2 regions of the Arthrobacter sp. TMN-49 genome follow, and region 2 is predicted to be linked to the other one. Evidence: riboswitches for the same ligand, from Rfam matches in the RefSeq annotation. Region 2 holds a riboswitch; the other holds the start of a gene.
What was found. A riboswitch is a leader RNA that binds a small molecule or an ion and turns the genes downstream of it on or off. The one in region 2 is predicted to bind thiamine pyrophosphate.
Positions count from the first base shown of each region.

Region 1: another riboswitch for thiamine pyrophosphate. It lies ahead of thiC (phosphomethylpyrimidine synthase ThiC); the one in region 2 lies ahead of ACX80E_RS04440 (ECF transporter S component).

Region 1 covers NZ_JBTNDH010000045.1:10,445-17,609, reverse strand. Annotated here, with positions in the region: gene ACX80E_RS15610 (FAD-binding oxidoreductase) at 1-445, opposite strand, end outside; gene ACX80E_RS15605 (TetR/AcrR family transcriptional regulator) at 463-1,071, shown strand; gene ACX80E_RS15600 (glycerol-3-phosphate dehydrogenase/oxidase) at 1,071-2,636, shown strand; gene ACX80E_RS15595 (diacylglycerol/lipid kinase family protein) at 2,633-3,535, shown strand; TPP riboswitch at 3,632-3,739, shown strand; gene thiC (phosphomethylpyrimidine synthase ThiC) at 3,734-5,521, shown strand; partial or broken gene ACX80E_RS15585 (NAD-dependent epimerase/dehydratase family protein) at 5,713-6,464, shown strand; gene ACX80E_RS15580 (hypothetical protein) at 6,517-6,846, shown strand; gene ACX80E_RS15575 (hypothetical protein) at 7,105-7,165, opposite strand, start outside.
Region 2 covers NZ_JBTNDH010000006.1:71,701-78,865, forward strand. Annotated here, with positions in the region: gene ACX80E_RS04420 (UDP-N-acetylglucosamine 1-carboxyvinyltransferase) at 1-981, opposite strand, end outside; gene ACX80E_RS04425 (L-lactate dehydrogenase) at 1,232-2,185, opposite strand; gene ACX80E_RS04430 (energy-coupling factor transporter transmembrane component T family protein) at 2,260-3,057, opposite strand; gene ACX80E_RS04435 (ABC transporter ATP-binding protein) at 3,054-4,652, opposite strand; gene ACX80E_RS04440 (ECF transporter S component) at 4,655-5,287, opposite strand; TPP riboswitch at 5,332-5,450, opposite strand; gene ACX80E_RS04445 (DUF4235 domain-containing protein) at 5,622-5,882, shown strand; gene mnhG (monovalent cation/H(+) antiporter subunit G) at 6,007-6,369, opposite strand; gene ACX80E_RS04455 (monovalent cation/H+ antiporter complex subunit F) at 6,366-6,641, opposite strand; gene ACX80E_RS04460 (Na+/H+ antiporter subunit E) at 6,638-7,165, opposite strand, start outside.

The sequences.
Region 1 (7,165 bases), on a different contig from region 2:
CCCCGCCCACCACCGACGTGCCGCCGCCAAAGGCGACCACGGCCAGCTGTCGCCGCCCGCACAGGGCCAGAATGGAGCGCACTTCTTCGATGCTGCCGGGGAAGACGACGGCGTCGGGGGCGTCCAGGGCGTCCCCGCCGCGGCGGCGCAGCAGGTCCGGCGTGCTTTTTCCGCCGGCATGGAGGATGCGGTCCGCCGCGTCCGTGGAGACATGGTCGGCCCCGGTGATGGCGCGGAGCTCGGCTAGGACGCCGTCCCCAAGCGCCACGGGCCCCACCCGGACATCGGCCAGGTCAACGGGGCTGTGCGCGGCCTCGACGCTGACGAGCTTGAGCGTGCTGTGCAAGAAGCTCAACGCGCCGGCTCCCAGCGGGCGGGCATGTGCCGGGTCTCCCCAGCCGTACCAGACCGAGGAGGAAATTTCTGCTGTGAGATTCGTCACCATGGGATACAGTGTGACACATGAAGTCTCAACGTACCAGTTTGCCGGTGGATGAGAAGCTCCTCTCCGCCATCAGGGACACCGTGGTGCTCCACGGCGTGCGGCGCACCACAGCCAACGACATTGCCGAACGTGCCGGCATCTCCCGCATGACGTTCTACCGCCGGATGGGCTCGGTGGAGAACGCGGTGCTGGCATCCCTCACCCATGAGTTCCGCCAGTACGCCGGCACCGTGCGGACCGGGACACCAGCCGGCACCGGAAGGGAGCAGCTGGTGCACTTCGCCGTGGAAAGCGTCCGGGTGTTTGCAACCTCGGAAATGCTCGCCTCCATCGCCGAGCGTGACCCGGAATTCCTGATTCCCTATGTGACGGACCGGTTCGGTGCCAGCCAGCAGCTGGTCCTGGACCAGCTGCGCGCACTGCTCGAGGAGGGCATTGCCGATGGCAGCATCGCAGCGTCCGCGGGCACAGCCACCATGCTTTTGCTGGCACTCCAAGGCGTTGCGCTGTCTTCCCGGGTCCTGTTGAAGACGGACACCTTCGAGGACTCCCTGGCGGAACTGAAGAAGATGCTGGAACGCTACCTCACGCCGTCGAACGCCGGATCTGAAGGGACACAAGCTTGATGACGGAAAACCCCAGCTGGATCAACGATGCAAGCCGCCGGCATTCGCTGGACCATGTGGCAGCCCACACGGTGGACGTTGCCGTGGTGGGTGGCGGCATCACCGGTGCCGGGGTGGCCCTGGACGCCGTGAGTCGCGGCCTGAGTGTTGCATTGATCGAGAGCAGCGACTTTGGTTCCGGCACCAGCGGCTACAGTTCCAAGCTCATCCATGGCGGGCTGCGCTACCTGGCCAAGATGGATTTCGCGGTGGCTTGGGAATCGGCCGTGGAACGCCGCTGGCTGATGAGTAAAATCGCCCCGCACCTGGTCCGGCCACTGGGGTTTGTGATTCCAGATGCCCGCACCGCCCCTGCCTGGGAGGGTTTGGCGGCCGGGGCGGGTGTGGTCATCTATGACGTGCTGCGCAGGCTGTCCGGTCTGGGTGGCAAGACGTTGCCGCGGCCCCAACTCCTCTCGAGCCGGGCGGTGGGAGCCTTGGTGCCCGCCCTCGAGCAGACGACGCTGCGGCGAGGGTACCTTTACTGGGACGGGCAAGCGGTCGATGATGCACGCCTGGTGCTCGGCGCGGTCCGTACCGCGGCCGGGCTCGGGGCGCACGTGATGCGTGATGTGAAGGCAAGTGACGTGACGGCAACGACCGTGGACGCCGTCGACACCCGGACGGGGGAGCCGGTGAAAATTGCCGCGCGGGTGGTGGTGAACGCCACCGGCGTGTGGGCCGCCGACTTCGAGCCGCAACTGAGGGTAACCCCCAGCCGGGGCACCCACCTGGTGGTGCGCGCGGACCGGCTGGGCAACCCGCATGCCGCGCACACAGTGGCCGTGCCGGGGCATTTTGGCCGCTACGTGTTCGTGCTGCCGCAGCCCGCCGGCGTGGTGTACATCGGTCTGACAGACCAGGCGGACCACAGCGCCGACGGCCACCATCCGCCGGTTCCCGAGCACGACGTCGACTTCCTCCTGGACATTGTCAACACCACCCTTGCGGTGCCGCTGACCCGCAAGGACGTGGTGGGCTCCTTCGCGGGGCTGCGGCCCCTGGTGCAGGCCCGGCGGGGAGAGGGCCCCGACGGAACTGCCGACATTTCACGCCGGCACCTGATCCGGGATATTCCCGGCGCGCCGATCACGGTGGTGGGCGGCAAAATGACCACCTACCGGCGGATGGCCCAGGACGCTGTGGATGCCGTGACCGCCCGGCTCGGAGCCGACCAGCCATGCCGCACCAAGACCCTGCCGCTGGTGGGCGCCGCTACCGTCAAGGCGCTCGGCGCCGTTGACGCTCCCGCCCGGCTCGTGCAGAAATACGGCACGGAAGCCACGGCTGTGCAGGCCCTCCAACGGCGCGATCCGATCCTGTCAGACCCGTTGTTCGAGGGGTCTGAGATCACAGGTGCCGAGTTGCTATTCGCGGTGCGCGCCGAGGGGGCCACCACGGTGGAAGACCTGCTGGAGCGGCGCACCCGCCTGGCCTTTGTCCCTGAAGACGCGGCGCGGGCCCGCGGGCGGGCCGAGCTGATCCTGGCACTGGCAGACTCTCCGGCTTTTGGGGAGAGCCCATGAGCGCCGTCCCGGGAGGCGGCGTGCTGCTTCTGGTCAATCCGGCGTCGGGCGGAGGCAGGGCTGGCCGACTGTGGCCGCGGACTGCCCACGCCCTGCGCGCGGCCGGATTCGTGCCCTCGGTGTGCATCACCGAGTGCCTGGAGGACGCCACTGCGCAGGCCGGTGCCGCCGCCGCTGGAAGCCTGGTGGTGGTCCTAGGTGGCGACGGCTTCCTCGGGGCTGCGGCGGCCGGGGCTTGGAAGTCGGGGGCAATTGTCCTGCCCCTGGCTGGCGGCCGGGGCAATGACACGGTGCGCAGGCTGGGGCTGAACCTTGACCCGGTTAAGGCGGTCCGGGCCCTTGGTGCGCTGGTGGTCCGGGAGGTGGATCTGGGGCTGGTCAACGGCCGCCCCTACTTCGGTGTTGCCAATGTGGGCTTCGACGGGCTCGCCAACGAATACGGCAATAGCGCCCGGCTGCCCCTTGGTCCGTTCGTCTACCTGTACGGCGGGCTCAAGGCCTTCCTGGCCTGGAAGAACGTGACGTTCACGGTTTCCGTCAACGGTGTGGAGACCACCTTCCCGGGATGGTTCGTGGCCGTTGGAAATGTTGGCCAGTATGGGGGAGGGCTGTGCATCTGCCCGGAAGCTAAGGCCGACGACGGACTGCTGGATGTGGTCTCCCAAGGCCAGACAACGATTCTTGGCGTGGCCTTGACCTTTCTGCGATCCTACCGCGGCAGGCATCTTGGCCAGCCGAACATCACGTTCACCCGTGGCAGCAGCGTCAGCATCAGTGCCAACAAGCCGCTGAACATGTATGCCGACGGCGAGAGGGTGGCCGCACTTCCCGCCGTGGTGGAGCTGGTGCCGGGGGCTGTGCAGGTGCTTGTGCCGCAGGGATCGGTGGCGTTTTCGTAGGGCGCCGGCACTTCTGCCAGTTGATTGGCGTCCTGGAGCCGACCCGCGGCTGAGGCCACGGTGCACACGGCACCCCACGCTGCGTGGTAGCGTCTCTTACGACCACACGGGTGCCCTTGCAGGGGCTGAGATCGGGCTGAAGCAGTCTGCGACCGTTGAACCTGTCCGGGTAATGCCGGCGAAGGAAGTGAGCAGTCTTTGACCTCCCAAGAAGCAACCTTGATCCCTGCCCAAAATGTCACGCAATCCCTGAAATCACATTCACTAGCATTCCAGGTGGACCCCGGTTCAGGGATTCGTGTGCCGCAGACGGAAATCGCGCTCGAGCCGTCCCCCAACGGTGAAGTTAACGCACCGTTTCGTGTGTACCGCACCGCCGGACCGGGCAGCGATCCGGTCGTTGGCCTGCAACCGTTTCGCAGTGAGTGGATCAGTGCCCGCAAGGACACGGAAATCTACCGGGGACGCACCAGGAATTTACTTGATGACGGCAAGTCGGCGGTACGCCGGGGTGCTGCCTCAGCAGAGTGGAGGGGATCGGTTCCCGAGCCGCGCCGCGCGCTGACGGGCCAGCGCGTCACACAAATGCATTATGCCCGGCGCGGCATCACCACCCCGGAAATGCGCTTTGTGGCGATCCGTGAGAACTGCGACGTCGATTTGGTGCGCAGCGAGGTGGCGGCCGGCCGGGCCATCATCCCCAACAACATCAACCACCCGGAGTCTGAGCCGATGATCATTGGCCGGGCCTTCCTGGTGAAGATCAACGCCAACATCGGCAATTCGGCTGTCACCAGTTCAATCGCCGAGGAAGTCGATAAGTTGCAGTGGGCAACCCAGTGGGGTGCCGACACGGTCATGGACCTCTCGACCGGCGATGACATCCACACCACCAGGGAGTGGCTGATTCGCAACGCCCCGGTTCCTATCGGCACGGTGCCGATCTACCAGGCGCTGGAAAAGGTTAACGGTGAAGCCAACGATCTGACGTGGGAGATCTTCAGGGACACGGTGATTGAACAATGCGAGCAGGGCGTGGACTATATGACCATCCATGCAGGTGTCCTGCTCCGTTACGTCCCGCTGTCGGCCAATCGTGTGACGGGCATTGTTTCCCGTGGCGGGGCCATCATGGCTGGTTGGTGCCTTGCCCACCACCAGGAGAATTTCTTGTACACGCACTTTGAGGAGCTGTGCGAAATCTTCGCCCAATATGACGTGGCGTTCTCGCTGGGGGACGGGCTGCGTCCGGGGTCGATCGCCGACGCCAATGATGCCGCCCAATTTGCCGAACTGGACACCTTGGCCGAATTGACGCAACGGGCCTGGGAATATGACGTGCAGGTCATGGTTGAGGGTCCAGGTCACATCCCGTTCCATCTGGTCCGGGAAAACGTTGAGCGCCAGCAGGAGCTGTGCAAGGGTGCCCCGTTCTACACGCTAGGGCCGCTCGTCACCGACATAGCACCTGGCTACGACCACATCACTTCGGCTATCGGGGCGACGGAAATAGCCCGCTACGGCACGGCCATGCTGTGCTACGTGACCCCGAAGGAACACCTGGGCCTGCCGAACAAGGACGATGTGAAGACTGGGGTGATCACCTACAAGATCGCGGCGCATGCTGCCGACCTGGCCAAGGGGCATCCCGGCGCGAGGGAACGCGACGACGCCTTGTCCAAGGCCCGTTTCGAGTTCCGCTGGCGCGACCAGTTCGCATTGTCGCTGGACCCTGTCACGGCCGAGGCCTTCCACGACGAGACCCTGCCCGCCGAACCGGCCAAGACCGCCCACTTCTGTTCAATGTGCGGACCGAAGTTCTGTTCCATGCGTATCAGTCAGGACATCAGGGACGAGTTCGGCTCGGCCGAGTCGCAGGCAGCCATCGCCGGGATGTACAGCGGTATGCGTGAAAAGAGTCAGGAGTTTCTGGCGTCGGGTGGAAAAGTGTATCTGCCAGAACTTCAGCTTCCCGCACAGCCATAGAGCCACGATCGTGGTGATCTGTCCCGGCCCGCTCCTGGCAACACGGAAGGTGGGTCTCTTCTTCCTAGGGCGGGCCGGGTGTGGCACAGCTGCTGACATGGCTGCTGGAAGTAGATAGCGTAGTTTGCATAGCCTGTACGACGGCAGCTTCCTCAGAGTACAGGGCAGGGCCCCATGACTCAGACCAAGGAGTGCCGACGCGAATTGCAGTGACAGGTGGCAGTGGAAAGCTGGGGCAGTATGTCGTGCACAGGTTGACCCGGGACGGGCACCAGGTGCTGAACGTGGACAGGGCAGGGGAGCGGAGCCCGGAACTGGTCATCGTTGACCTCCGCAACTATGGCCAGGTCGTGGATGTGTTCCTCGGTCTGGACGACAGGCACAGCGGATTCGATGCCGTGGTGCACTTGGGTGCCATTCCAGCGCCCGGCATCCTCCCGGATGCTGCCACCTTCGAGAACAACATGCTTTCCACCTACAACGTCTTCCAGGCGGCCCGGCGGGCGGGCATAAAAAGGCTCGTGTATGCCTCAGTGAGACCGTGCTGGGACTGCCGTTCGACGTCGATCCTCCCTATCTACCTGTCGATGAGGAATATCCTGCCCGGCCGGAAAGCACCTATTCGTTGGTGAAGCATCTGGAGGAACAGATGGCCCGGGAGTTGACGCGCTGGGATCCGGAGTTGAGCATTATTGCGCTTCGCTTCTCCAATGTCATGGATGTGGACGACTACGCCGCCTTCCCGTCCTTTGACAGGGATGCCAGATCGCGCAAATGGAACCTGTGGGGGTACATTGACGGCCGGGATGGTGCGCAGGCTGTGGCGCGGGCGCTTGAAAATGGTCGGCCAGGGTTTCAGGCCTTCATCATTGCCAACGCCGACACTGTCATGCGCCGTTCAAGTGCGGGCCTTGCCGCCGAGGTGTTTCCGAAGGTCCAGATGCGCATTGCTTCCATTGCAAGCGAAGTAATCAAGTTTCAAGGAAAGGGACACCATGAGTGCTATTGTCAACTTCATCGTCCAAGCAGAAAAAATTGGACAGTATGCAGTAAATAACGCGCATGGTTGTGGGTATGCATTTGAGCCCGGAAGCGACGCCCACCACCCCGGCGACGACATTGGCCGCCTAGTTCTTGACGCTTATCGAAACCACAGCGTCGAGGAAATGAAGGCGGTAATCAAGGCTTACCAAGCCGGCTACAACGTCAAGGCAATCGAGCTAGGGGATACCGCCGTTGGATGGGAACAGATCAAAAATGGTGTCGGGTTTGCGCTACCTGGTGCTTCAGCCGACGAACTAGAGGCAATACCCGCCGCCATGTAACGGTGTTTTTGGGTTCGACCGATTGCAAGATCAAGCATTTACCTTGCCGTCCCGTCTACGGCCTTGGTAGCCTCTCTCATGTGCAGATTGGGGACTGTACCAATACACACGTCCCAAGCCCCTAGATTGCCCCTTAAGGCACTTTCAGGAGTACTGGGTTGCACCTGTGGCAGGTGTTTCGTGGTGCGATTCTGGTGGCTTCCTGCTGGCGCCGAGCACGCGATGCGGAGAGCGCTTTCGGCGGCACGGATGCCCTGGTTAGGGCACGGTACAGCTGGTGCTTGCTGGAATACCTAGGGCGCCGATCACGGTGATGGTT
Region 2 (7,165 bases):
TTCAGACTTGGTGACGATGCCGGCCGTAATCAGGCTCATGGCCTCGATGGGGTCCTCGGACGGCGCGTACTCGATGTCCATGTCAATGCGGGACTTGCCCCTGATGGTCAGTGTTGTTGAGCCAACACCTTCCACCGTGACACCCAGGCCCTGCAGGTAGAAGCAAAGGTCTTGCACCATGTAGTTGGGGCTGGCGTTGCGAATAATTGTGGTGCCTTCGCGGTGTGCGGCGGCCATGATGGCGTTTTCGGTGACGGTGTCACCACGTTCCGTCAGCACAAAGGTGCGGTCCTCGGCATCGCTCGCAGGGGCGTGGACCTGATAGAAACCGTCGTGGGCGTTGACCGTCAGGCCAAATTCGCGCAGCGCCTGCATGTGCGGTTCCACGGTGCGGGTGCCCAGGTCGCAGCCACCGGCGTAGGGGATCCGGTAGCTTTCCTGCTCGTCAAGGAGCGGGCCCAGCAACATGATGACGCTGCGGGTCCGCTTGGCTGCTGCGATGTCCATGGAGGCAAGATCCAGCACACAGGGCCTGCGAATTTGAAGGTCGTTGTCTTCGAGCCAGGTGCACTGGACACCAATGGAGGTCAGTAGCTCAACAATGCGGTTGACCTCTTCGATGCGGGCCAGTCGGCGCAACGTGGTGGTGCCGCGGTTCAGCAGGCTGGCGCAGAGCAGGGCAACACCGGCGTTCTTGCTGGAGTTGACCTGCACACTGCCGGAAAGTTCGCGCTCTCCGTGCACCCGCAAGTGTGTGACGGCGTTCTTGGTGGTAGCTCCGACGCTCACCAGGTTGGCTTCCAACAGTGATTCCATCCGCTGGATCATCCTTAAGCTCAGATTTTGTTTGCCTTGTTCCATCCTGGCTACGGCGCTTTGACTGGTCCCCAATTGGGATGCCAATTCACCCTGGGTCCAGCCTTTTTCGGTGCGCGCATCGCGAACCAGTACGCCAACAGTTTCTGCAGCCATTTGAGTCATAACAACTTTTATATCACAGGATGCATATTCTTCTCGACATTTGTGACCCACCGGGCGATTTGCGCTCAAAAACGGGCAACTTTAACCGTTACATGCGATAGGCGTGGGCGTTGTGCCGCCTCAGGGCCCGGGTCACACTCTACGGTACCCCGGCCCCGGCAGGGCGTGCCAACCCACGCCGCAACGCCCGGCGAGAGGCTTGCCTCACACGGTTGAGGCGGCACCACCTCGATCCGTGGCGAGGCTCATCCTAGCTAAACTGTGCGATGGAGGCGGCGAGAGTCTCGGCGGAGTGCTGGAGCCGTTCTGCCTCGCGGGCGTCCATGTGCGTGTCCAGGACGCGCTGCACACCGCCCGCCCCAACAATCGAGGGCACGCTGAGGGCCACCCCGTCTATGCCGCGGTAACCGTGCAGCACGCTTGAGACCGGCAGGATGCTCCGCTCGTCAGCCAACACGGCCTCGACGATGCGGGCACCGGAGAGCCCGATCGCGTAGTTCGTTGCGCCCTTACCGGCAATGACCTTGTAGGCGGCATGGACCACGTCGTGGGTGAGCGTTTCAAGCCGTTCACGCGGAAACAGCAGGGTTCCGGAGGAGTCGGTCCATTCCGGCAGCGGGGTCTGTCCGATGGTCGCTGTGGACCACAAGGGGAATTCCGTGTCGCCGTGCTCGCCGACGATCAGCGCATGCACGCTTTGCGGCGCGACGGCGGCGGCCTCCGCCACCAGCCAGCGCAGCCGGGCGGAGTCAAGCACAGTTCCCGAGCTGAAGATGCGTCCGTGCGGCAGCTCGGTGATGCGCTCCGCCACTGCCGTGAGCACGTCGCAGGGGTTCGTCACCAGGATAAAGACAGCATTTGGCGACAAGGCCACCAGCTGCGGCAGCATCTTCTCCAGGATTCGGACGTTGACCCCTGCCAGCTCAAGCCGGGTCTGGCCCGGCTCCTGCTTGGCCCCGGCCGTGATGACGATGACATCGGAATCGGCCACCAGCGCAATATCGCTTCCGCCTGTGATGCGCGGGGCGCCGACAAACGGTGTCCCGTGGGCCAGGTCAAGGACTTCCGCCTCCACCTTGGCTGTGGCGATGTCATACAAGACAATCTCACGCGCGGACCCTCGAATGAGCGCAGCGTAGGCGAGGGAGGTGCCGACGCTTCCGGCGCCGACAATGGTGAGCTTGGTGCTGCGTGCGATCGTCATGCCACCAGTATCCCAGCCCCGATGTTGCTGTCACTGTTTGTGTCCGGCTATTTCCCTGTCTCCGTGCGGAAATGCTAGCCAAACACGGGATTCCACGTTCCCAGCACGACGGCGGCCGCCACAGCGATGGCTGCTATCAGCACGCCGCCGGCCGCGACCCACAGATCGTGGGCAGCAAAAGTGGATTCGCGGGCCCAACTGCGCGGCCCGGCCCCGAATCCCTTGGCCTCCATGGTGACAGCCAACCGTGAGGCGCGGCGCACGGCCTGCACCAACAACGCCATGGCCTGCCCCAACTGTGCCTTGACCCCACGGAACAGCCCGGGCTCACCGCCCACACCCCGGGCACGGCGCGCCATGCCAAGGGTTTGCCATTCGGCCACCAACAGCCCCACCAGCCGCATGGCTGCGAGGGCGCCCAGCACAAAGCGATGCGGCAGCCGCAGCTTCTGGGCCAGGGCGTCAGCCAAGTCGGTGGGATCGGTGGAGGCCAGCACGATGATTCCGGGCAGGGCGATGGCCAGGCCACGCAGGGCAATGGCCACACCGGCTTCCAGCGACCCGCTGGTGAAGGTCACCGGGCCCACAGCGAGCAACAGTTCGCCGGTCTTGGGTGCCAGCAGCGCCGTCCCGTAACCACCCACAATTGCTGCCAGCAGGACGGGCCAGCCGCGCAGCAACAGCATGCGGTCGCTCAGCCCGGCCAAGGGCAGGAGTGCGCATTCAAGCATCAGTGCCACCGTGGCCGAGACCCAGTCAACACTGACCAGCAGAACAAGTGTGATCGCCATGCCCGCGCCCAGTTTCGCCAGCGGATTGGCCCGCGCCAACCACGCCGTGGAACGGGGTGTGGCGATGATGTCGACGCTCATTGCTGCACCACTTTCGCCGCCGGCAGCGGGGCGGCGATGGGGCCACGCACCCGAGGTCCCGGCTGCGAGCTTGCGAGCTGAGGGAGGGTGTGGGGAACGGGGGCGCCCAGCACCAACTGTTCGCCACCGAGCACGGCGCTGAACGCTGCATCGTGTGTCACTGATACCACGGCCGTGCCGGCGTCCAGCAGTTCAGTCAGCAGGGAGGCCAGCTCGGCCCAGGTGTTGGCGTCTTGACCAAAGGTTGGTTCGTCCAGGACCAGGACTTGTGGACTGGCCGCCAACACTGTGGCCACCGACAGCCGCCGCTTTTCACCGCCGGAGAGCGTGAATGGGTTGGCTTCGGCCAAATGATCCAGCCGCAATCGTCCCATCAACTCATCCACCGCGTCACCACCGCGCCCCAACAGTTTCGGCGCAAACAACAGTTCCGCACGGACACTGCCCGCCACAAATTGGTGCTCGGGTTCCTGAAAGACCGTGCCGATCCGGCTGATCAGCTGGCGCCCGCGCCATTTCAGTGGCGTGGCTCCGGCTCCGCGAGCCAACGCTGCCGTGGCCAGCAACTCCCCGCCCGCCGGCGCCAACAGGCCGGCCAGGGTTAGCGCCAGCGTCGATTTTCCCGCCCCGTTGGGGCCCGTCACGCTCAGCGCCTGCCCCGCCCTGACCCGCACGGAGGGCACCACAGCAACAGCTTGCACCGGGTGCCGGCGCCGCCCCTTGATGCGGGAGACGGCAAGGGCGTCCGCCTGAAGCAACAGTTCCGCCCCGGCGTCGGACGTCGTCAACGCCGCCCTGGGCCGGACAGCTGGCACATAGCCAGGCACCCAAATACCGGCAGCCGTCAGCAGGTCCCGGCTCTGCGCCAACACGGCAGCCGGCGGGCCATCAAATAACACTCCGCCGGGCTCGCCCAGCGCGGCCGGAGCCAGGACCACAATCCTGTCCACCACCTCCAGCCACACAGACACCCGGTGCTCCACCACCACCAAGGTGGCCCCCGTTTCATCCAGGCTGCGGCGCACAGCGTCACGCACCTCCACCACACCGGCCGGATCCAGATTGGCTGTGGGCTCATCCAACAACAACAAGCCGGGGCGCATGGCCAGCATGCCGGCCAACCCCAAACGCTGTTTTTGCCCGCCCGACAGCGCCGAACTGGGATGATCCAGCGGCAGTTTCAACCCCACGGACTCCAGCGAAGCTGTCACCCGGCGCCAGATCTCATCGCGCGGGACAGCCATGTTCTCGGCCCCAAAAGCAACGTCGTCACCAATGCGTGAGAGCACCACCTGGGCGTCGGGGTCCTGCTGCATGAGCCCCGCCCGGCCGCGTGATGCAGCCGCCGGGCGCCCATCAATGAGCAGCTCACCGACCTCATTGGCGTCCTCGTCGTCCCCCAGCACCCCGGCCAGGGCGTGCAGCAGTGTTGACTTGCCGGCCCCCGAAGGGCCCAGCAGCAAAACCCGCTCGCCGGGGGCAATCTCCAGCTCGAGATCATGCACGGCCCGGTTGTGCCGGCCCGAATGCCGCCAGCCCCACCCCCGGGCGCTGATTCGCGCCGGAGTAGTCCCCCGGTTCTGCGCGGCAGCCATGTTTACACCGCTCGTTCGCTTGCGGCGCCACGCGAGGGCAGATTGGCAAGGGCCCCCGTGCGTGCCAGCCCGCGCACGGCCAGCCAGGATACCAATCCGGCAATGATGGCGCCGGAGATCATGGCCAGGACCACGTAGACGAGCTTCCACTCCATGGCCCAGGCGAAATTCCAGACCAGGGAGTCGTTGATGCCCATGGCCAGGCCAGCCAGTGCCCCGGCCAGCAGGGCCACCGGCAGGGTGAACTTGCGGTAGCGGAACAGCGCGAAGCCCAGCTCAGCACCGAGGCCCTGAACCAGGCCAGAGAGCAACACCGTGAAGCCGAAGTGGGTGCCCAACAGGCCCTCCACACAGGCGGCAATCAGTTCACAGTAGAGCGCTGCGCCGGGTTTGCGGATGACCAATCCACCCAAGACGCCGGCGATCAACCAGCCGCCGCCGTACAGCGCACCAATGGGCGGGAAGGCGATCGTGAAAGCACTGATCAGTCCATAACCGGCGGACCACAGCCAGAAAATGACGCCGATGGCGACACCCAGAACTGACACCACCACAATGTCCACGACGCGCCACGTGGACTTGCGTGCTGCTGGGTTGCTTGGCGCCGCGTTTTCGCTCGCGATTGACTTGCTCATGGTTCCTCCTTCGCAGGAGGGGCGGCAGGCGGACCTTCCGCGCAGCCGAAGAGAACTCGACTCCCTTCGCCGGTACTAACCGGAGCAGGTTCGAGGGTCTGCGGCGAACCGCACTCTCAGCGCCGGTACCCATTGGCGGGTAGACGCTCCCCTGTCGTGTTTGAATTGCGACTTAAGTTTACCCCCGCCCCATGCCGGGCCCTAATAGCCACCGTGACGTGCCGTAATGCGCCCTGCAGGGCACCGCTCCAGCGCATTGGGGGCGTGAGCGACTAGGCTAAACGTGAGGTATTTGCCCGGCTTGGGTCAGTCCCACACACGCAAGGAGTCCTTCATGAACATCGTCTTCAAATTGCTCGGCACCGGGGTGAGCTTGGGTGCTGGTTTTGCGGCCAGCAAGCTGGTGGACACTGTTTGGGAGAAAAGTACTGGCAACAAGCCCCCCAAAGACGGCGCAGACTTGGAAAATAGCCTCCGCTCGGCCCTGACGTTCGCCCTGGTGTCCTCGGCAGTGGCGGCCATCATCCAGGTTTTGGCCGGGCGTACCACCAAAAAGGCGATCGCCCGTTTTAGCCACCACCCAGAAGAGGTCTAAATACTCTCCCGGCGCGCGCGCAGGAATCTGAACGGGCAGTTGTGGTTGATGTTTTTGTAAAACATCAACCACAACTGCCCGTTCGGCGAGGCGGAGGAGTTGGTGGGCCCCTCGGAGTTGGGGACTAGTCCTTACTGCCACCCTCAACGGCGGCGGCAACTACCTGATCCAGCTCGTCCACGCTGAGCCGGGCCGGCTGGCGGTGCTTGGTCCGGTAGCCTGCACGGCCCACCATGTGGGCAGAGACGGGAACTGTGAGCAACTGAAAGAGCCACGCCACAATCAAGATCGGCAGCAGCGACCACATCCGCAGCTGCAATCCCATGGCCGACAGCATGAGCAGCAAACCGAGCACCTGCGGCTTGGTGGCTGCGTGCATACGGCTCATCAGGTCGGGGAAGCGCAGCAGGCCAATGGCCGCAGCAAGACTCATCAGCGCCCCGCCGAGCAAGCAGATGGCCGTCGCCACATCAATGAGGGCGTTCATACGTCTTCCTTCCTGTGCGCCACGAAACGCGCCACAGTCACTGAGCCGATGAATCCAATGACTGTCAGGACCACCAGAAGCGCCAGATTGTCCGTGTGCTTGTTCATGGCCATTTCAGTGGCCAGGGACGCACCAAAAATGGCCAACAAAACATCCGCCGCAATGACACGGTCCAGCAGTGAGGGGCCGGCCGCAATGCGGTAGATGGTGCCCGCCGCCGCCAGCGAAAGTATTACCGCAACAATGATGACAACAACGCTCATCGCCGTCATTTCTCCTCCTGCGCTTTCGGCGGAGCAGAAGCCACGTGCGTCACCATGGGCGCCCCGCCGGCTTCTGCCGTCAGTGCAGCCAGTTCTTCCTTGGTGCCCATAACGCGTATCAACCCAGCCTCAATGTCTTGGATGCCTTGACGAACTTTTTCAACACCGGCGGGCGACTCCACATTCATGGCGTGGACGTAAAGTGTTGCCGTGCCTCGATCCACTTCAACCACCAGGGACCCCGGGATGAGTGAGAGCACGTGCCCCACAGCCGTCATGAGCAGATCTGAGGTGCTGCGCAAGGGCACGGCAATGACAGCGTTGCGAATCCGTGGCCCCCTGGACAGGGCCCAATACAAGACCTGGAAACTGGCGACCACAACTTCCTTGATGAACCACAGAACAAAAGTCACCGCACGGAGCACGTTGAACCGCCCACTGAGTTCAACCGGCGGCAGGTAAAACGCGCGCGAGACGCCCATGGCAATCAAGGCACCAAAGACCAGGTTCCCGGCGCTGAAGTCCTGCCACAG